4 regions of the Pantoea sp. X-Soil-MYKO-1289 genome follow, and region 2 is predicted to be linked to each of the others. Evidence: riboswitches for the same ligand, from Rfam matches in the RefSeq annotation. Region 2 holds a riboswitch; each other region holds the start of a gene.
What was found. A riboswitch is a leader RNA that binds a small molecule or an ion and turns the genes downstream of it on or off. The one in region 2 is predicted to bind thiamine pyrophosphate.

Region 1 (5,121 bases), on a different replicon from region 2:
CGATGGCGCCGTCGGGAGCAATCAGCGCCACGGAGCGTCCTTCGCCAATCGCTGCGTAGTCGCCGAGGCCAGCAAATCCCTCCTCGCGCACGGGCGAGGCGTAATCACCGTTTTTCATCAGAAGCATCCTTGTCTGAAACGCATTCTCTACAGACGAAAAAACTGGCCGCACAGGGCGGCCAGTTGGAAGGAGAGCAGGGGGGTTACAGCGTGCCGGTGCCGCCATCGGAGCACCATACCTGACCAGAGGTATAGCTGCTTTCGACCGAAGCCAGGGTCACATAGAGCGGCGCGATTTCAACCGGCTGGCCGGGACGGCCCAGCGGCGCGCTGGCGCCAAACTCTTTCACTTTTTCCTGCGGCTGACCGCCGGAAACCTGCAGCGGCGTCCAGTATGGGCCCGGCGCAACCGCGTTCACGCGGATGCCTTCTTTGCCCAGCTGCTGTGCCATGGTTTTGGTAAAGGCGACGATGCACGCTTTGGTTTGCGCATAGTCGAGCAAAATTTCGCTGGGCTGATAAGCCTGCACCGACGAGGTATTAATAATAGACGCGCCGCGCGGCAGATAGTCGACCGCCGCTTTGGTGATCCAGAACATGGCGTAGACGTTGGTTTTAAACGTGGCGTCAAAGTCTTCGGTGGAGAGGGTACGGATAGACTCGTTAAACTGCTGACGGCCTGCGTTGTTGACCAGAATATCCAGCCCGCCCAGCTTCTCGACAGCCTGTTTTACCAGCGACTGGCAAAAGGCTTCGTCACGGATATCGCCGGGGATCGCCACGGCTTTGCGGCCTTCCGCTTCAATCAGCTGGATCACTTCCGCCGCATCGGACTCTTCTTCCGGCAGATAGTTAATCGCCACGTCAGCGCCTTCACGTGCATAGGCGATAGCCACAGCGCGGCCGATACCGGAATCACCGCCGGTGATCAGCGCTTTGCGACCGGTCAGACGGCCTGTGCCGCGATAGGTGGTTTCCCCATGGTCCGGCACCGGATCCATTTTGCTGGCAAGACCGGGAACGGGTTGTTTCTGCCCTGGAAAAGAGGGTTTCGGAAATTCAACCGGGACGAGTGTTTTGTCATTTTGATTACTCATGCTTAGCTCCTTGCACATCGTTTTCGGATAAATTAAGCCTGGCACATATGTGAGGTTTGTCACATTAAATTTCGCTGGAGCTTATTAAATCCAGCGGTATAGGCATCAGCATTAATAATAAGACGCCTTTTTGCCTTTCAGGGCAGGCGGCGAAATTTTTTTTGCTCTGGCTATTTAACTGACGGTTTACTAAACAATTTATATAACCTGAGCTTGATTGAGGTTGTTACTCTTCCCTGGCGGCGGTCGTGCATAAAAATCGTTCTGTACCAATAATTTGAATATTATATCTGCTTTTTCCGGCGCGTTTTTATTTCGCTTTATACTGGCCTTGTTTTTATCGCGTCGCCGCTTTGGCTGATGCGCGATGAGCACCAGGGCCGGGCGATAAATTATATTCATCCAGGCTAAGCAAAGCGGGAAATAAATTTCTTCAGCGTTCGCGTCGCAAGGGCGCAAAAATCAGACGCATATTTGTGCTGCGCGCCTGGCTCATAAAGGCAGAATACGCTGTATTTGCTGTGGTTTCCCACCGCCCGCGCCGCGCATCTGCGTTACCCTTAACGCTCACTTTCTGCAATCGGTAAATAAGGAGCGCGACGTGAGCGCGTCGACGGGAATTTCACTCAAAATTATGGCGACCCTTAGCTCGACGCTGATGCTGGCCTGCGTAAAAGGTCTGGAGGGCGCGCTGCCGGTGGGAGAAGTGATCTTCTTCCGTTCGCTGGTGGGCGTTATGCCGCTGCTGCTATGGCTGACCTTTCAGGGCGGCATTATTCAGGGCATCAAAACCCGCAATGTGAAAGGGCATATCGGCCGCGGCCTGGCGGGCACCTGCAGCATGTACCTCAGCTATCTGTCGCTGATTTATATCTCCCTGACCGACGCCACCGCTATCAACTACGCCGCGCCGCTGTTTACCGTGCTGCTTGCCGCCGTGGTGCTGCGCGAAAGGGTGCGGCTGAATCGCTGGCTGTCGGTAGCGGCCGGTTTCGCGGGGATCGTCATTATGCTCTCGGGTCATCTGTCGCTCAGCGGCCCGCCCAGGCTCACGGTAGCCAGCCTGGCCTCTTCCGTCGGCGTCCTGCTGGCGCTGCTCTCTGCGCTCTGCACGGCAGGCGCGCTGATTCAGATCCGCTATCTGAGCGGGAAAGAGAAGCCGGGCGCGATCGCCTTCTGGTTTACCGCCATGACGGGCGCGACCTCGCTGCTGACGCTGCCGTTCGGCTGGCGCCTGCCGCAGGGCGAGCAGCTGCTTTTGCTGCTGGGGTGCGGACTGTGCGGCGGACTGACGCAAATTTTGCTGACGCTGAGCCTGCGCTACGCCGATGCCTCGCTGCTCGCCCCATTCGATTACAGCTCGCTGCTCTGGTCGGTGATTATCGGCCTGATTTTTCTCGGCGCCTTGCCCGAGAAACTCACCCTGATCGGCGCCAGTCTCGTCGCGTTCGCCGGCATTTACGCGGTTTTGAGCGAGCGTCGGCAGCGGCGACGGGCCGCGGCATCAGCGCTGACCGCCCGCAGCGAAACCGCCGATTTAACGCCGGATTAACACGCCGTACTTGACGTCGGGCAGGCAGTTGCCCTACAACTAATGACCGTCGGGGGAGTCTCGCCAGAGAGACTGAGAGGCTAATAGCGCAGCGCGCGGTTTAGCGACCCTTTGAACCTGACCCAGTTGATACTGGCGTAGGAAGACTCGTATCTCATTGTTTTTTGCCTGGATGAGATGCCTGCCGCGTGAGCCTGCTCATGCTTTTTCCCTTCATGTATCACGGGTCGTCAACATCGAGGCCTGCGTGAACATGACTCTTTTTCAAACCACTTTCTCTGTCAGGTGCGCGCCATGAGCCGCTGGTCGGTCATCGGCAGCGGCGTCGCCGGCTTGTGCGTCGCTACGCTGCTGGCCGAACAGGGCGAAACGCCAGAGGTGATCGTCAGCGACGAGACGCCCGCGTCGCACTGGGCGGGCGGCATGCTGGCGCCCTTTTGCGAAGGGGAGAGCGCCCCTGAACAGGTTATCGAGCTGGGGCAGCGCGCCGCCGGCTGGTGGGCGCAGCGGGTCGAGGGCGTCGCGCGTCAGGGCACGCTGGTGGTGGCCATGCCGCGTGACGCCGCGGAGCTGACGCGCTTCGCGCGCATGACGCGGCAGCATCATTGGCGCGATCCCGCGCAGCTTGAGCCTGAACTCGCAGGGCGCTTTGCGCGCGGCCTGTTTTTCCCTGATGAAGCGCATCTTAATCCGCGCGACGCCATGCGCCAGCTGCGCGCCAGCCTGGAAGCGCGCGGCGTCGTTTTTCACCGCGGCAAACCAGGCGGCACGGTGATCGACTGCCGCGGCATTCACGCCGCCGATCGCCAGCCTGACCTGCGCGCGGTTCGCGGTGAGATGCTGATCCTGCAGTGCGATGAACTCCACTTCTCCCGTCCGATCCGGCTGCTGCATCCGCGCTTTCCCTGCTATCTGGTGCCGCGCGCCGACGGCCTGTTTATGCTCGGCGCCACCATGGTCGAGAGCGACGACGCCAGTGCGATCAGCGCTCGCGCCATGATGGAGCTGCTCAGCGCCGCCTGGAGCATCCATCCGGCGCTGGCCGAAGCGCGCATCGTCGAGAGCGGCACGGGAAGGCGGCCCGCCTATCGCCATAACCTGCCGGAAGTACGCTATCAAGACGGGGTTTTCTCCCTTAACGGCATGTATCGTCACGGTTTTTTGCTCGCGCCCGCCATGGCGCAGCAGCTTATGCAACTGCTTAGTCAGGAGTCGAATGATGCAAATCGAACTTAACGGTCAGAGAGTGGAAACCGAGGCGGCGACGGTCGCCGCGCTGCTGCAGGAGCGGCAGATCGACGCCGCCTGCGTCGCCAGCGCCTTTAACGGTGAGTTCTTGCCGCGCGCGCAGTATGAAAGCCAGCGGCTGGAGGCGGGATGCCGTCTGGAAGTGCTGTCGCCGATGCAGGGAGGCTAAACCATGTTTTACGGTTTTGTTCCCCGTTCGCGTTTTCTGCTCGGCACCGCAGGCTATCCGTCGCCCGAGATTTTGCAGCAGGCGATCTGCGCCGCGGAGGCGGAGATCATCACCGTCAGCCTGCGGCGCGAAGGCAGCCAGGGCGGCGCGTTTCGCGAGCTGCTCAGCCAGCTCAACCGTCGCGTGCTGCCCAACACCGCCGGCTGTCACAGCGTGAAAGAGGCGGTGACCACGGCGCATATGGCGCGCGAACTCTTCGACACGCCCTGGATAAAGCTGGAGGTGATCGGCAACGCCGACACGCTGCAGCCCGATCCCTTTGCGCTGGTGGAAGCGGCGCGCATTCTCTGCGCCGACGGCTTCCAGGTCTTTCCCTATACCACCGAGGATCTCATCGTCGGCGAAAAGCTGCTGGAGGCGGGCTGCGAAGTGCTGATGCCCTGGGGCGCGCCCATCGGATCAGGCCAGGGGCTGCGCAATATCGAAGGGCTGCGCAGCTTCCGCGCCTGGTTTAAAGGGGTGCCGCTGGTGATTGACGCCGGTATCGGCGCGCCGAGCCAGGCGGCGCAGGCGATGGAGATGGGGTTCGACGCCATTCTGCTCAACACCGCGGTGGCGAAAGCGCAGGATCCGGCGGCGATGGCGGGCGCCTTCGCAGGCGCGATCCGCGTGGGGCATCAGGCGCATCAGGCGGGCCTGATGGAGCGGCGCGATATGGCCGCCGCGTCGACGCCGGTGTTCGGCCTGGCGCAGTTCAGCTAACGGGGCAAGATGATGAATCGTTATCAGCGGCAGCAGATGCTGCCGGAAATCGGCGAGGCGGGACAGAGGCGGCTGCGCGCCGCGCGCGTGCTGGTGGTCGGCGCGGGCGGGCTGGGATCGACGCTGTTGCCGCTGCTGGCGGGCGCGGGTGTCGGCTATCTGCGCATTATGGACGCGGATCGGGTGGCGCTGCACAATCTGCATCGCCAGACGCTCTACACAGAGGAGGATGTCGGCCAGCCGAAGGCGCTTTGCGCCGCGCGCGCGCTGGCCGCGCGCAACCGCGACTGCGT
Region 2 (5,121 bases):
TAGCGAGCAAAGAGTCATGAATTTTCCCCTGGAGAATTTGTCATAAATCACGTAAAAAATATAATTAATTATTCCGAGAATCAAAAAGATCCCAGCGATTTCAACTCGATGTATCATCAGAAAATTAATTGCCGAAAACGTCATACAACTGTTCTCCGCCTAATTCCCCAACAGCACTCCCCACTGTGCTACCAGCGTACCCTAAACCAACACCTGCAATAACGGTACAAACAAGCCCGCCAACACCAGCAGTACCAACGCCGATTGCGACGCATAATGGTATTGCCCCGGCACCAGCGAGAACACCGCCACCTGTACCCAAAGCAAAACTACCTATCTCAGTATACTTTTTCTTGGTACATTCAGCTTCGCGACCAACAGAACATGCCTCTTGAATTTCGTTAAGAGAATGGAGTCCGCTAAAACCAATGCCTAGATAACCAGTGTAACGCATTGCTTTTACGTATTTCGCTGCCCGTTCAATGTGAGTAGCATAGCCCTCGATATCACTGATCCCTGTCTCATTCCATCTGTGAGTAATCGAACTGGTAGAAAGGCCAAGCGCATTTTTTATCTTATTATATTGGCCCAGTTTCATTGCTTTATTCAGGAAGCCAACCTTTAGCAAGGTTTCAAGCTCTTTGAATAACTGCGCGCGCCTGATATAGAACTGCTCACCAATTAGCGCACCACGTGTCAGATAGGTGTTTTTATAGGTCTCCTGAATTTCTTTGAGAACTTTTTCAATGCCCTCAAAGTACTTTCCTACTGGTTCAGCTGCCAGACCAATGCCTTTATCTGCAATGTTAGAGAAGTTGGCAATGGTGGCGTAATGTTTGTGCAGAAAATTAGCCTCTTCATGTGTCAGCGGCTCAAGGGCTGCGTCAACTCGCGCTTTTGCTTGCTGCATATGCTCAATCTGTTCGCTCTCCTGCTTATCAGGATCGACCAAAAGCAGAATTGAACCAGCCTTATACTCCTGACCTGCGCCGTTCAGTAAGCGATAAAGCTCGCGCGTGCCTGCTGGCGGTTCGCTTTCGAATAACCAGGGTTCATAGGCTCTCGTTTCCGCGCCATAAGGAAGAACACAAAATCCAGCGTCGACGGGCTCGCGTTTTGATTTTTGTGATTTTGTTTGTTCCTGTCTCTCTTTTTTAGCTGCCTGGGCATGTTGCTCAGGCTCCTGAACGGGGTCGGGGGCAGCTTTCGTAACAACCGGGGCAGCTTTTACAGGGAGATCCTGATATGGACCATGCCATGCCCAGGTCTGGGAAGGGATAAAACGAGCCCTGCAAGGGCAGGTTGAACGACTGTACAGCGTGCTTGCGACATGCACAGTGTCTACGATATCTCCTGGATGCCCACCTGCGACATGAAAAACGCCAGGATGCTTGCCGCATGAAACCTTATGACCGTTCAGGGCTGCGTAATTACCGGCAAAAGTTTTTTTTCTAGTGCCTTCAAGAACCGTTCCACCGCAGCTTGTTTTGTCACCTTTCACAATCCAGTAGCCCGTTGCCATCCTTTATTCTCCTGGTGGAGTAAGGAAATCGACTGGCATTGCAGGGCTGTTATCCCATTGACAGAGAAACGCCAAATCTTGCGGGGTACTGACAATTACATCGCCGTTATCAATCAGACTGCCCACCAGCGCGTAAGAGACACCCTTGCAGGTGTTTGCTGAACCTGAACCGCTGACAATTCTGGCTTTTGTTGCATCTGGATAAACAACGTAATCGCCCACCATTGCACGGCTTACTTTGATCCCATCACTGAGGGCAAAGGTATCGCTGGCGCTGCCATGCTCAATCCTCCCTCCGTCACGGGTTACTGCGCCAGTAGTAGCGAAACGCCAAATCCGCAGCAATGAGCGGTCTTTCATTTCTTCAACACAGGAGTTCAGAGCCTGAAGCTCTTCAGCGTCTGCATTAGCCCAGCGTTCAGCGGGGAAGGGATTTTTCAGGACATTGATAAGCGTTGACGTGATTTCGTTCGTGTACTGTTTCATAATTCCATTTACTTTTTGTGGAAATAATTTGAGCGGATATTTTATAAAAGTTCTCTCTATCATCAACAGGCATCAGGACCAATTGAGACCAGGTAAATGGTTTCAGCTATCGCAAAAAGGAGCCGTGTGCGCATTTAGATCGTGAAAAGGCTCACAACAGACCTTTATTAGTTCTTGAATATATTTGCTAAGACTCCTGCTCAGGTTTAATGCCTTGCCTCTTTAGAAAAACATGCAAATTAGCTTGTTTAGACCTTTTTTAAGTAAAGAAGTAATAACCGTAGATGCGAGCTTGAATCGGCATGCCACTTCCCCTAATCTGCCAGCGAGTAATCTGTTTTGTACTCATGACTCGGGGTGCCCTTCTTTGTGAAGGCTGAGAAATACCCGTATTACCTGATCTGGATAATGCCAGCGTAGGGAAGTCAGATGCCTGACCGCATTCGCCTTCTTGCTCGCCGGTTGGGAGTAATAATGATCCGCCAACCTCAACGCTTTTCCGACGCGCACTTCGCGCCCGTTCTCGTCCGCTTCGTTCAGCGCCAGCCGCTGGTGCACTGCATGACCAACGACGTGGTGCAGAACGTCACCGCCAACGTCTTGCTGGCGCTCAACGCTTCGCCTGCTATGGTCATCGATCCCGATGAGGCCGCGCAGTTCGCCGCTGTGGCCGACGCGTTGCTGATCAACGTCGGCACTCTGACCCGCGATCGCCGCGACGCCATGCTGGCAGCGGTGCAGGCCGCTAACGCGGCGCAAAAGCCCTGGGTGCTCGATCCGGTGGCGGTCGGGGCGCTGCGCCTGCGCAGTGAATTCTGCCAGCAGCTTCTTGCGCTACGGCCTGCCGCGGTGCGCGGCAACGCGTCTGAAATTCTTGCGCTGGCGCAGCAGGGCGCGGGCGGGCGCGGCGTAGATTCGCAGCATCAGGCGGAGGCGGCGCTGGAGGCGGCGCGCGAGCTGGCGCAAAAGCATCAGACGCTGGTGGCGATCAGCGGCGAGGTCGATTACGTCACCGACGGCCATAAAACGCTGATCATCGCTGGCGGCAGCGCGCTGATGACGCGCGTGGTCGGCACCGGCTGCGCGCTCTCCGCCGTGGTCGCCGCCTTTTGCAGCCTGCCGGGTGACAGGCGGGATAATGTCGCCAGCGCCTGCCGCGTTATGACGCTGGCGGGCGAACGCGCCGCCGCCCAGACCGCCGCGCCCGGCAGCTTCGCCACGCTGTTTATCGATGCCCTGTGGCAGCTGGCACAGGAGGCGCGCCCATGAAACGTATCAACGCGCTGACGATTGCCGGTACCGATCCCAGCGGCGGCGCAGGGATCCAGGCCGATCTCAAAGCCTTCTCAGCGCTCGCGGCCTATGGCACCAGCGTTATCACCGCGCTGGTGGCGCAGAACACCCGCGGCGTACAGTCGGTTTACCGCATAGAGCCTGAGTTTGTCGGCGCACAGCTCGATTCGGTGCTGAGCGACGTGCGCATCGACACGGCGAAAATTGGCATGCTGTCGGAAACCGCCATCGTGCAGATCGTAGCGGAAAAGCTGAAGCGAGCCGCTATCCCTTACGTGGTGCTGGACACGGTGATGGTGGCGAAAAGCGGCGATCCCTTGCTGTCGCCCGACGCTATCGCCAGCGTGCGCGAGCTGCTGCTGCCGCAGGTATCGTTAATCACGCCCAATCTGCCGGAGGCGGCAGCGCTACTCGACTGCGCGCCAGCGCGCAGTGAAGAGGCGATGCTCGGGCAGGGCGAAGCGCTGCTGGCGCTCGGCTGTCAGGCGGTGCTGATGAAAGGCGGCCATCTTGGCGACAGCGAAAGTCCGGACTGGTTGATGACGAGCAACGGAGCCGAACGTTTTACCGCACCGCGCGTCAATACGCGTCATACTCACGGCACCGGCTGCTCGCTCTCCGCCGCGCTGGCCGCGCTGCGCCCGCGTCATGAGAGCTGGGCCAACACGCTGCGCGAGGCGAAAAGCTGGCTGCAGCAGGCGCTGATCGAGGCCGATACGCTGGAAGTAGGCAACGGCATCGGGCCGGTGCACCATTTTCATCGCTGGTGGTAAATCTCAGAAAGAGCAAAGGCCAGCAGCGCTGGCCTTATCAGGGATGTTCAGAGCGGGTTACAGCGACTCGAACCACTCACTGTTGCGCTCGGCGATAGGGGTAATAGAGAAAATCATCTCCTGCAAATGACGACGCATCGCCGCCTCGGCGGCGTCGGCATCATGCGCCTTCAGTGCCGACAGGATCTCTTCATGCTGCTCAATCAGGCTTTCCGGCGGCGAGACCTCGCTCAGCGTCAGAAAGCGCACCCGGTCCATCGCCGCTTTGATATTTTCCACCGTCTCCCACGCCAGCGCGCAGTGGATGCTTTCGGCGATCAGACGGTGAAACTCATCGTCGAGGCTGAGAAACGCCTGGCTGTCGTGGCGTTCCGCCGCCATCTTCTGCAGCTGAAGGTTGTGCTCCAGCGCCATCAGCGCCACGGGCTCAATCTCCTGCGCGGCGCGGCGCACGACCGAAACCTCTACCGCTTCGCGAATAAAGCGGCCGTCCGCGACGCGACGCGCGGAGATTTTACGCACGAAGGTGCCGCGCTGCGGCAACACCTGCACCAGACCCGCTTCCGCCAGCTTGATAAAGGCTTCGCGCACCGGCTGACGCGACACGTTGAACCGGGCCGACACTTCTTTCTCTGACAGCAGCGAACCCGGCTGAATGACGCAGGTCACGATATCCTTACGCAGATAACGATAAATCTGCTGGTTAACCGGTTCGCTGGTGGTAATGGTATAGGCGATTGACATGCGGCATATCCGTATTACGGCTGGCCGCAGCCAGCCCGTTGGGAAAGTGTCAGTCTAATCAGCGCGCTGCGACTGCGCCAGTGCTTTTGATACTGAACAATTACAGCGAGTTGACCACCTGCGCCACCGTGGCGCGCGCGCCGTGCTCGCGCAGCTGCAGCCAGAAGCGCGTCAGCGTCGCGACCACCTGCGCATTCTGCGCCAGATCCTCGCCAAATACCGCTTTCATGCCCAGCAGCGCCTTCACGCGCGCTTCGCCTTCGTCGCTGGCCGCCACGCGCGCCGCCAGTTCCGCCTTCAGCG
Region 3 (5,121 bases), 1.1 Mb from region 2:
GGTTTCAGACATCTGCTGCATGCCGATGGCGATCGGCTGCGCCTCGGCCTGGCTCGCCGCATAGTCGCGCACTTCCTGGCTGATTTTCATCGAGCAGAATTTTGGCCCGCACATCGAGCAGAAGTGGGCCACTTTACCCGACTCCTGCGGCAGGGTTTCGTCGTGATAGGCGCGCGCGGTATGAGGATCGAGCGCCAGATTGAACTGATCCTCCCAGCGAAATTCAAAGCGCGCCTTGGACATGGCGTTATCGCGGATCTGCGCGCCGGGATGCCCCTTCGCCAGATCCGCCGCATGGGCGGCGATCTTATAGGTAATCAATCCCTGCTTAACGTCCTCTTTATTTGGCAGGCCGAGATGCTCTTTGGGCGTCACGTAGCAGAGCATGGCGCAGCCGAACCAGCCGATCATCGCGGCGCCGATGCCGGAGGTGAAGTGATCGTAGCCGGGGGCGATATCGGTGGTCAGCGGGCCGAGCGTATAGAACGGCGCTTCGTGACAGTGCTCCAGCTGCTCGGTCATATTGCGGCGGATCATCTGCATAGGAATATGGCCGGGCCCTTCGATCATCACCTGCACGTCATACTCCCAGGCGATCTTCGTCAGCTCGCCCAGCGTGCGCAGCTCGGCGAACTGCGCCTCGTCGTTGGCGTCCTGAATCGAGCCGGGACGCAGGCCATCGCCAAGCGACAGCGAAACGTCGTAGGCGGCGCAGATTTCGCAAATTTCGCGAAAGTGCGTATAGAGAAAACTTTCGCGGTGATGCGACAGACACCACTTCGCCATAATCGACCCGCCGCGCGAAACGATGCCGGTCAGGCGCTTCGCCGTCATCGGCACATAGCGCAGCAGCACGCCGGCGTGGATGGTGAAGTAATCGACGCCTTGCTCCGCCTGCTCCAGCAGCGTGTCGCGAAACACTTCCCAGTCGAGGTTTTCCGCGACGCCGTTGACCTTTTCCAGCGCCTGGTAAATCGGTACGGTGCCGATGGGCACCGGGCTGTTGCGCAGGATCCACTCGCGCGTTTCGTGAATATAACGACCGGTGGAGAGATCCATCACGGTGTCGGCGCCCCAGCGGGTCGACCAGACCAGTTTCTCCACCTCTTCTTCGATAGAGGAGGTGACCGCCGAGTTGCCGATATTGGCGTTGACCTTGACCAGAAAGTTGCGGCCGATAATCATCGGCTCCGATTCGGGATGGTTGATATTCGCGGGAATAATGGCGCGTCCGGCGGCCACTTCCTGGCGTACGAACTCAGGGGTGATGTTTTCCGGCAGCTGCGCGCCGAAACCGTGGCCGTCATGCTGCTGGCGCAGCACTTCGCTGCGAATGCGTTCGCGGCCCATATTCTCGCGCAGCGCGATAAACTCCATCTCCGGCGTGACGACGCCCTGACGGGCATAGTGGAGCTGGGTAACGCGTCGTCCCGCTTTTGCGCGCCGCGGCTGCGGCAGCCGCTCGAAACGCAGATGATCGAGCCCGTCGTCGGCCAGACGCTGCTGCGTATAGCGCGAGCTGGTGTGCGTCAGCGCCTCGCTGTCGTCGCGCGCGACAATCCAGTCGGCGCGCAGCTTCGCCAGTCCGCGCTGTACGTCGATAACGGCATCGGGATCGCCGTAGGGACCGGCGGTATCGTAGACGGGCACCGCCTCATTCTCTTCATAGCGCGGACGATCTTTATCGCCGCCGAGCAGCGTCGGACTGAGCTGGATCTCGCGCATCGGCACGCGGATATCGTCACGGCTGCCCTGGATCCAGATACGTTTCGAGTTGGGAAAGGCGATGCCGCTCTGCAGCGCCTCAATAAAGGCCTGCGCCTGAGCGCGCTGTTCACGTCGGTTGGTTTTGGTCATAGACATAGCAATTTTCCTGTTGAGGGGGAACGTTGCTTGTCCGGAGTTCGGAAGGAGTAACAGAAACGGCAGGCAAAATCGCCAGCGCACTGATGATGTTTACTCTTGTTCCCTTCGCAGGTTCTAACCTGATCAGGTTCCGCGGATCCCGAATTAACGGTCTCAGCCCTTGCGGGCACTCCGACAAGATGTTGTTTTACGCTTTACACGCAAAACGCCCGTGCATATCGCACAAAAAACAAAACGGGTTTTCGGCGCTATCGTCGAAAACCCGTTCAGCATAGAAGGGCTGCTTTAGAATAACAAGCGATTTACAACTGACTAACCTTAAGCCGGGCGCGACAGCTGGCTGCTGTCGTTTGCCACCGGCGCGCGCACCAGGCGGTTGTCCCAGGCAAGCTGGATCAGCTTGTCTTCCAGCGTAAAACGCGCTTCCAGCACTTCGCCGACTTCCGACAGCGCCAGCTGAAAATCGACGCAGTTATCGTCGTCGATAGACTGCTGCAGATGGCCGTCATAGAGCTGCATCAGACGCTCGGTGTTGCCCTCCAGCGGCGGATAAATCTGCGCGGCGGCGATCATCGGGCTATCGCCTTCCATCTCATTGATGATGCGCTCATAAATGCTGAAGTGACCGGCGGAAAGGTAATCGACCAGGCTGTGACAAAAGTTGTCGAGCGCCTGCTCGTCTAACGTCGTGAGCGCCTCTTTGTTAGGCTTCAGCCCAACCAGGTGGTAATAAGAAACAAGTAGCTGGCGACGGGCGTCCAGCCACGTGTCTACCAGTTCGTTGCTGCCACCTACGCGCTCAGTCAGGACGTTTAACTGGTTAAGCATATCTGACTCCATGTAAAGAAAGTGCCCTTCCCGTCACGCTGCGGCTGGCCTGGCGCCGCCTGCAAGCTGGACGATTTAGGGTATAGTTGTTTGTCTACACACTTAACATCAGGACTTCAGCGTATTGATAAGACGCTAAGGATGACGATTAGATGCAACATGAGATCTCAAGCGTAGACGCTGGATGGTGGATTGTCAGCCATGAACAGAAACTTTGGTTGCCGCAAGGCGATCTGCCGCACGGCAGCGCCGCTGCGTTTAAGCTCGCAGGCAGCAAGGCGCAGGCGGTCGGCGAGTGGCAGGGCGAAACGGTATGGCTGGTGTGTGAGAGCCGCGATCGCGACATGTTCTCGGTGCGCCAGCTGATCGATGAAGAGCCAGGGCTGTTTCAGCTGGCCGGGCGCGCCGTGCAGCTGGCGGAGTTTTACCGCTCCCATCGCTTCTGCGGCTACTGCGGCCACGAAATGCATCTGAGCAAGCATGAAAACGCCTGCCTCTGCGGACACTGCCGCGAGCGCTACTATCCGCAAATCGCGCCCTGCATTATCGTCGCCATCCGGCGCGGCGACGAGATATTGCTGGCCAACCATGCGCGTCATCGCAACAGCATCTATACCGTGCTGGCGGGCTTTGTCGAGGTAGGGGAGACGCTGGAGCAGGCGGTGGCGCGTGAGGTAATGGAAGAGAGCAACGTCCGCGTCAAAAACCTACGCTACGTCACGTCGCAGCCCTGGCCCTTTCCGCACTCGCTGATGATGGCCTTTATGGCGGAATATGACGGCGGCGATCTGCAAATCGATAACAAAGAGCTGCTGGACGCCGGCTGGTACCGCTTCGACGCGCTGCCGCAGCTGCCGCCGCCGGGCACCGTGGCGCGCCGGCTAATCGAAGATACCGTCGCCATCTGCCGCGGTGAGGCGTAAGAAGTGTTACACTACGCGCCTGAAATTGAGAGAGTCCTGAAATGAGTGAACTGAAGAACGATCGTTATCTGCGCGCCCTGTTACGTCAACCGGTCGATATCACGCCGGTATGGATGATGCGACAAGCCGGGCGTTATTTGCCGGAGTACAAAGCGACGCGCGCCGTAGCCGGCGATTTTATGTCGCTGTGCAAAAACGCCGAACTGGCGTGTGAAGTCACCCTGCAGCCGCTGCGCCGCTATCCGCTCGATGCGGCGATCCTCTTCAGCGATATCCTGACGATCCCCGACGCGATGGGGCTGGGACTCTACTTCGAAACCGGCGAAGGCCCGCGTTTCTCTAATCCAGTTACCTGCCGCGCCGATGTCGACAAACTGCCGGTGCCCGATCCCGAGCAGGAACTTGGCTATGTGATGAATGCGGTGCGCACCATTCGCAAAAACCTTAACGGCGAAGTGCCGCTGATCGGTTTCTCCGGCAGCCCCTGGACGCTGGCGACCTACATGGTAGAGGGCGGCAGCAGCAAAGCCTTCACGAAAATCAAAAAAATGATGTACGCCGATCCGGCAACGCTGCATGCGATGCTCGATAAGCTGGCGGACAGCGTCACGCTTTATCTCAACGCGCAGATCCGCGCGGGCGCGCAGTCGGTGATGGTGTTCGACACCTGGGGCGGCGTGCTGACCGGCCGCGATTACCTGGAGTTCTCGCTCTACTACATGCATAAAATCGTCGACAGCGTGCTGCATGAGAACGAAGGGCGCCGCGTGCCGATTACGCTCTTCACCAAAGGCGGTGGACAGTGGCTGGAAGCGATGGCCGCAACCGGCTGCGACGCCCTTGGTCTCGACTGGACCACCGACATCGGCGAAGCGCGTCGTCGCGTCGGCGACAAAGTGGCGCTGCAGGGCAACATGGATCCGTCTATGCTTTATGCGCCAGCTGCGCGTATTGAGCAGGAGGTCGCGGGCATTCTCGACGGCTTCGGCGCGGGCAGCGGTCACGTCTTCAACCTGGGGCATGGCATCCATCAGGATGTGCCGCCAGAGCATGCGGGCGTGTTCGTTGAGGCGGTGCACCGTCTCTCAGGCCAATATCATCAGGAGTAAGTATGGACGTTGCTGCACTGCGCGCGGAGCAGATTCAGCGCGCTGCAGAGGTGGTGCGGCAGGATGATTTCGACGTTTTGCCGCCGCGTTTTATCGGCGGCGCCGACGTCGGCTTCGAGCAGGAAGGGGCGGTGACGCGCGCCGCCCTGGTGATCCTCGAATATCCTTCCCTGAAGCTGGTGGAGCATCGCATCGCGCGTATCGCTACCACCATGCCTTATATTCCCGGCTTCCTCTCTTTTCGCGAATATCCTGCGCTGCTGGCGGCATGGGAAATGCTCGAGCGCAAACCGGATCTTCTTTTCGTCGACGGACACGGCATTTCGCACCCGCGTCGTCTCGGCGTCGCCTCGCACTTTGGCTTGCTGGTAGACGTGCCGACTATCGGCGTGGCG
Region 4 (5,121 bases), 610 kb from region 2:
CGCAGCAGACAGCGCGCCAGCGCCGCGCGCTGGCGCTGGCCGCCGGAGAGCTGGCCCGGCAGGCGCGTCAGCAGATCGCTTAACCCCACCTGATCGGCAATCTCCTCCAGCTGACGCCGCTGCGCGGCGTTCAGCTTCAGGCCCGGGTGCAGACCCAGCGCCATGTTCTGCTGCACGCTGAGGTGCGGGAACAGATTGTTCTCCTGAAACAGCATCGACACCGGACGCTGCGACGGCACGCTATGGGCGTGATCCGCGCCGTCGATGCGCAGCGCGCCCTGACTTACCGGCAGAAAGCCGGCGATCAGGCTGAGCAGCGTACTTTTGCCCGCGCCGCTGGGGCCGAGCACCGCCAGCCGCTCGCCGCGTTCGGCGTTGAAGCTGAAACGCATCGGCAGATGCTGGTAGAGGTAGGTCAGATTAGTCAGTGTCAGCATGGCGGCCAGGTAATTTTTCCATCAGGGTAAACAGCAGCAGGCAGATCGCTAACAGCAGCAGAGCGGTAACCGCGCCGTCCGCGCCGCGATAGGCGCCGGTCTGCTGATAAAGATAAAAGGGCAGCGTACGGAAGTCGGCGCTGCCGAACAGCGCCACCACGCCGAAGTCGCCGACAGAGAGCACGCAGGCGAAGGCCAGCGCCTGCGCCAGCGGGCGCTTCAGCGCGCGCAGCTCAATGAGCCGCAGTCGGTTCCAGCCCGCGATCCCCAGCGACGCGCACAGGTGCGAATAGCGCTCTGCGCTGTCGCGCATCGGGTTTTCCAGCACCTTCAGCGCATAGGGAATGGCGAGCAGCGCGTTGGCGAAGATCACCAGTCCGTCGGGCGAGTCGGGCAGGCCGGTGGTGGCGTTGAAGAGTAAAAAGAAGCCGGTCGCCAGCACGATGCCCGGCATCGCCAGAATCAGCATGCCGCTGGTCTCCATCACCTGCGCAGGCAGCAGGCGCTGACGCAGGCGCAGCTCGCGGCTGCTCCACAGCAGCATCAGGGTAAGCGTGACGCAGAGCGCGCCCGCGCCTAGGGCGATACGCAGCGAGGTCAGCGTCGCCTGCCACAGCGCCGGCTGGGCCAGCGCGCCGCCCGAGACGCCGCGCAGCCCGTCAACGATCACCGCCAGCAGCGGCGGCAGCAGCAGCAGCAGCGCCAGCGCGATAAGCAGGCCGTCGCCGATGCGCGCGCGCCGCGAATCGTGCGGATCGCGCCAGCTGCGCAGCTGCGCGCTGCCTGCCGGAATCGCCTTGCTGAAGCGCTGGCTCAGCAGCACCAGCGTCAGGCAGAAGGCAAGCTGGATCAGCGCCAGCAGCGCGGCGCGGCCGGGATCGTAGTCGTAGCTCAGCGCCTGAAAGATGGCCAGCTCGATGGTGGTGGCCTGTGGGCCGCCGCCCAGCGAGAGCACGGTCGCGAAGCTGGCGAAGCAGAGCATAAAAATCAGCGCGCCGGTCGGCAGCAGCTGTCGGCGCAGCCAGGGCCACTCCAGCAGGCGGAAAAAGTGCCAGCCGCGCAGCCCGAGCTGGGCGGCGAGCTGACGCTGTTCGCCAGGAATATTCTCCAGCGTCTGCAGCATCAGGCGCGTCGCCAGCGGCAGGTTGAAAAAGCAGTGCGCCAGCAGAATGCCCTGCAGCCCATAGGGCGAGAAGCGGTAGTCGATGCCGAACAGCTGACAGAGCTGCGCCAGCCAGCCGACGCGGCCATAGACCGTCAGCAGGCCGAAGACCGCCACCAGCACCGGCAGCACCAGCGTCATGGCGCAAAGGCGCAGCAGCAGCTGACGGCCGGGAAAACGCCTGCGGTAGAGGGCGCGCGCCAGCGGTATCGCGGGCAGCAGCGACAGCAGGGCGGAGAGCAGCGCCTGGGTGAATGAGAAGCGCACCACGTGGCGCAGATAGCTGTCATGCAGCAGCCCGCGCCAGTCGCCCGCCGGCGCGCTGGCCCAGAGCGCGCCGAACGCCAGCAGCGCCACGCCGCACAGCAGCAGCGCGGCGGCGCTGCCCGGCGCCATCCACAGCGGGATTAGCGGCTGACGGCGCGTTGCCATGCGTTAATCCACTCTGCGCGCTGCTGCGCCACTTGCTGCGGACTATACTGCAGCGCGGTTTGCGGCACGCTCAGCGTCTGGAAACCCGCCGGCAGCTCGCTTTTAATGACCGGATACATCCAGTTGCCGGTCGGAATGGCGTTCTGGAAGGCGGGCGTCAGCATAAACTGCATAAACTGCTGCGCCAGCTTCGGCTGCTTGCTGCCGGCGAGCTGCGCCGCGACTTCGACCTGCAAATAGTGGCCTTCGGCAAACGGCGCGGCGGCGTAGTTCTCTTTTTTCTCTTCGATCAGGTGATAGGCGGGCGAAGTGGTATAGCTCAGCACCAGATCGCCTTCGCCTTTCAGGAACAGGCCGTAAGCTTCGCTCCAGCCCTTAGTGACGGTAACGGTTTTCTGCGCCAGCTTCTGCCAGGCCTGCGGCGCGCTGTCGCCGTAGACTTTCTGCATCCAGAGCAGCAGGCCCAGACCCGGCGTGCTGGTGCGCGGATCTTCATAGATTACGCGCCATTTCTCCGGGCTTTCCACCAGCTCTTTCAGGCTGGTGGGCGGGTTTTTAAGGCGCGTTTTATCGTAGACGAAGGCGAAGTAGCCGTAGTCGAAGGGCACGAAGGTTTGATCCTGCCAGCCGCCCGGCAGCGTCAGGTTATGGAGATCGACCGCGCTTTTGGCGAACAGGCCGGTCTGCTGCGCCGCCTGCAGCAGATTATTGTCGAGGCCGAGCACCACGTCGGCCTTGCTGTTCTTGCCTTCCATGCGCACGCGGTTCAGCAGCGAGACGCCATCTTCCAGCGCCACATAGCGCAGCTCGCAGCCGCACTGCGCTTCAAAGGCTTTTTTCACCGCCGGGCCGGGGCCCCATTCGGCGGAGAAGGAGTCGTAGGTGTAGACGGTCAGGGCAGGTTTTGCCGCCAGCGCCGGCACGGACAGCAACATCAGCAGAGGGAGAATCTGTTTAACCACTTTGCGCTCCTGGGGAGAGTTGTTATGAGTCGCAAAGGATCTGAGCGTAGCAGCCTCTCAAATCCCTACGTCGGTATTAACCGAATCAGGTTCGACGGGTTTTTCTCAGCCTTTCGCAGGCACCCCGTTGAGAACGGCTCATTCTAGACATTTCGCCGCCAGGGGGAAAGCGTCACAGCGTCGGCGGCGCGAACCAGGCGGATTTAAAGTCGAACCAGCCAAGCGTATTGAGCCGCACGCCGCGCATGCTGCGCTGGCCCTCCAGCAGCAGCCAGTGATGAAACAGCGGATGCACACCGTCCGCGTCGAGCAGCCGCTTGCTCCATTCGGCGAGCGGCAGCGCTTTGCGCCGCCAGCGCGCGGCGTCGGCTTCCCAGTCGAGCGGCAGACAGTGATGCAGCAGCGGGATCTCGTAGAGCTGGGCAAACAGCGCATACTCCAGCGGCAGAGTGAAGTTGACGCTGCCGAGCCAGACGTCGCTTTCCGCCTCGCCCTGATGCCAGGTTTCATAGTCGACCGCGCGGGTAATCAGCCGCACGTTGTGCGCAGCCAGCAGCGGGCGCAGCGCGTTGGCGATGCCCTCATGCTCGACGTGCTGGCTGTACCAGGTCAGCGTCAGGCTCTCCAGACCGGGCGGCCTGGTCGCCGGCGTCAAATCGCGCCGGTGATGCCAGCGCGGCAGCAGGCCGTAAGCGGGATACCAGTAGCGCTGATAGCCGGCCTCGGCATGGTTGAGCAGCGCGATGGGGTTCAGCAAATGGCAGAGCCAGCGCCGGACGTCGGCGTCGCGTCCCAGGGCAGAGCGCTGATCGAACAGGAGAAAATAGCAGCCCTCTTCAAGGCGGCTCTCTTCCGACTTTTCATCCTCGGCGGCGCCCTGGAGGCGCACGCCGGAGTAGACCAGCTCGTCGCTGATCTCCGGCAGCACCCAGATCGAGACGTCGTCGATCAGCGCGCGAAAGCCGAAATAGTCGTCAAACGCCTCGATCTTCAGCTGACTCTGCTGGTTGCGCACCACGCGATAGGGGCCGGTGCCGACGGGATGGCGCGCGAAGTCGCGCATCTGCGGCCATTCGCGCGGCAGAATCATGGCGCTGACGCTGCCGAGCAGCCACGGCAGCCAGTCGTCCGGTTCGCTGAGATGGAGATCCAGCGTCCAGGGCGCGGGCGAATCGATGCGCCGGATATGAGAGAAGAGCGGCAGCGGGCGCAGGCGTTCCAGGCTCGAGGTTACGTCCGCCATCTCCAGTTCGCGGCCGTGATGAAAGCGGATCGCCGGACGCAGGTAAAAACGCCAGTGCAGCGGCGATATCGCCTGCCAGTGATGGGCGATATCCGCCTCGACTTCCCCGTTTTCCTCATTTATGCGCGTCAGGCCGTTAAAAATTTGCCGCGCCAGATGGGTTTCGGAGCGGCGCAGCGGCGAGCCGGGCAGCAAATTAAGCAGCGGGCGATAGTAGAGCACGCGCAGAATATGTTTGCCCTGGCGAAAGCTACGGCCGAGATGGGCGCGGATCATCTGGCGCACCTCCGCCTTGTCGCCGACCAGCTGCACCAGCTGATCGATGCGATCCTGCGCCAGCAGATCCTCGGCGCGCTGCTGCTGCAGCGCCAGCCCGGTGTAGCAGAAGCTGAGCTGCGAGCGCTTGCCGCGTCCCGCCTCGGCCTGCCAGGTGAGCCAGCCCGCCTCCTGCATCGCATTCAGCAGGTTGCGCATATGGCGACGCGAGCAGTGCAGCCGTTCGGCCAGCTCGCTAAGCGTGACCAGCTGGCTTTCGCCCTGGCAGCTTTGCCACAGGCGGATGAACTGCTGCTTAAGGCGTGATGAGGACATAAAAGAGGAACTCCCTGTGAAAAGCGCTCAGTTTTTCCTGCCTCATATTAAGGGCAAACTTAGCGCTATTGGAAGAGCGGGAGGCATTCAGCACTGGATGGCGCTCGACCATGATTCCGCTGCGGCGGGATCCTTTCTGAGTAGGGTGCAATTACACCGCCAGCAGAGATTTTTCCTGCTGGCTTTTTTCTGTTGCGCTAGAATCCGTTCTCTTGTTTTCCTGCTCGCCACCGTAAAGGGATGTCGCTATGAAGTCGCTGTTAACCCGGAAGCGCCGTATTAATCCGGTCTTTC

Region 1: it holds a riboswitch for thiamine pyrophosphate, as region 2 does, so the genes downstream of both, AC6I7Z_RS19520 (FAD-dependent oxidoreductase) here and thiM (hydroxyethylthiazole kinase) in region 2, are expected to answer to the same signal.
Region 3: it holds a riboswitch for thiamine pyrophosphate, as region 2 does, so the genes downstream of both, thiC (phosphomethylpyrimidine synthase ThiC) here and thiM (hydroxyethylthiazole kinase) in region 2, are expected to answer to the same signal.
Region 4: it holds a riboswitch for thiamine pyrophosphate, as region 2 does, so the genes downstream of both, thiB (thiamine ABC transporter substrate binding subunit) here and thiM (hydroxyethylthiazole kinase) in region 2, are expected to answer to the same signal.

What each region holds. Positions count from the first base shown of each region.
Region 1 covers NZ_AP036005.1:21,826-26,946, forward strand. Annotated here, with positions in the region: gene AC6I7Z_RS19505 (glycoside hydrolase family 15 protein) at 1-118, opposite strand, end outside; gene AC6I7Z_RS19510 (SDR family oxidoreductase) at 204-1,097, opposite strand; gene AC6I7Z_RS19515 (DMT family transporter) at 1,699-2,649, shown strand; TPP riboswitch at 2,691-2,810, shown strand; gene AC6I7Z_RS19520 (FAD-dependent oxidoreductase) at 2,944-3,885, shown strand; gene thiS (sulfur carrier protein ThiS) at 3,869-4,066, shown strand; gene AC6I7Z_RS19530 (thiazole synthase) at 4,070-4,828, shown strand; gene AC6I7Z_RS19535 (ThiF family adenylyltransferase) at 4,841-5,121, shown strand, end outside.
Region 2 covers NZ_AP036004.1:2,717,057-2,722,177, reverse strand. Annotated here, with positions in the region: gene AC6I7Z_RS13065 (hypothetical protein) at 1-144, opposite strand, end outside; gene AC6I7Z_RS13060 (PAAR domain-containing protein) at 125-1,522, opposite strand; gene AC6I7Z_RS13055 (PAAR domain-containing protein) at 1,526-2,071, opposite strand; TPP riboswitch at 2,352-2,448, shown strand; gene thiM (hydroxyethylthiazole kinase) at 2,483-3,277, shown strand; gene thiD (bifunctional hydroxymethylpyrimidine kinase/phosphomethylpyrimidine kinase) at 3,274-4,074, shown strand; gene AC6I7Z_RS13040 (GntR family transcriptional regulator) at 4,132-4,818, opposite strand; gene AC6I7Z_RS13035 (mannitol dehydrogenase family protein) at 4,919-5,121, opposite strand, start outside.
Region 3 covers NZ_AP036004.1:3,773,929-3,779,049, reverse strand. Annotated here, with positions in the region: gene thiC (phosphomethylpyrimidine synthase ThiC) at 1-1,863, opposite strand, end outside; TPP riboswitch at 1,950-2,050, opposite strand; gene rsd (sigma D regulator) at 2,185-2,694, opposite strand; gene nudC (NAD(+) diphosphatase) at 2,847-3,617, shown strand; gene hemE (uroporphyrinogen decarboxylase) at 3,659-4,726, shown strand; gene nfi (deoxyribonuclease V) at 4,729-5,121, shown strand, end outside.
Region 4 covers NZ_AP036004.1:3,328,755-3,333,875, reverse strand. Annotated here, with positions in the region: gene thiQ (thiamine ABC transporter ATP-binding protein ThiQ) at 1-437, opposite strand, end outside; gene thiP (thiamine/thiamine pyrophosphate ABC transporter permease ThiP) at 421-2,031, opposite strand; gene thiB (thiamine ABC transporter substrate binding subunit) at 2,007-2,993, opposite strand; TPP riboswitch at 3,038-3,130, opposite strand; gene sgrR (HTH-type transcriptional regulator SgrR) at 3,166-4,827, opposite strand; gene AC6I7Z_RS15895 (hypothetical protein) at 4,844-5,110, shown strand; gene AC6I7Z_RS15890 (MFS transporter) at 5,076-5,121, shown strand, end outside.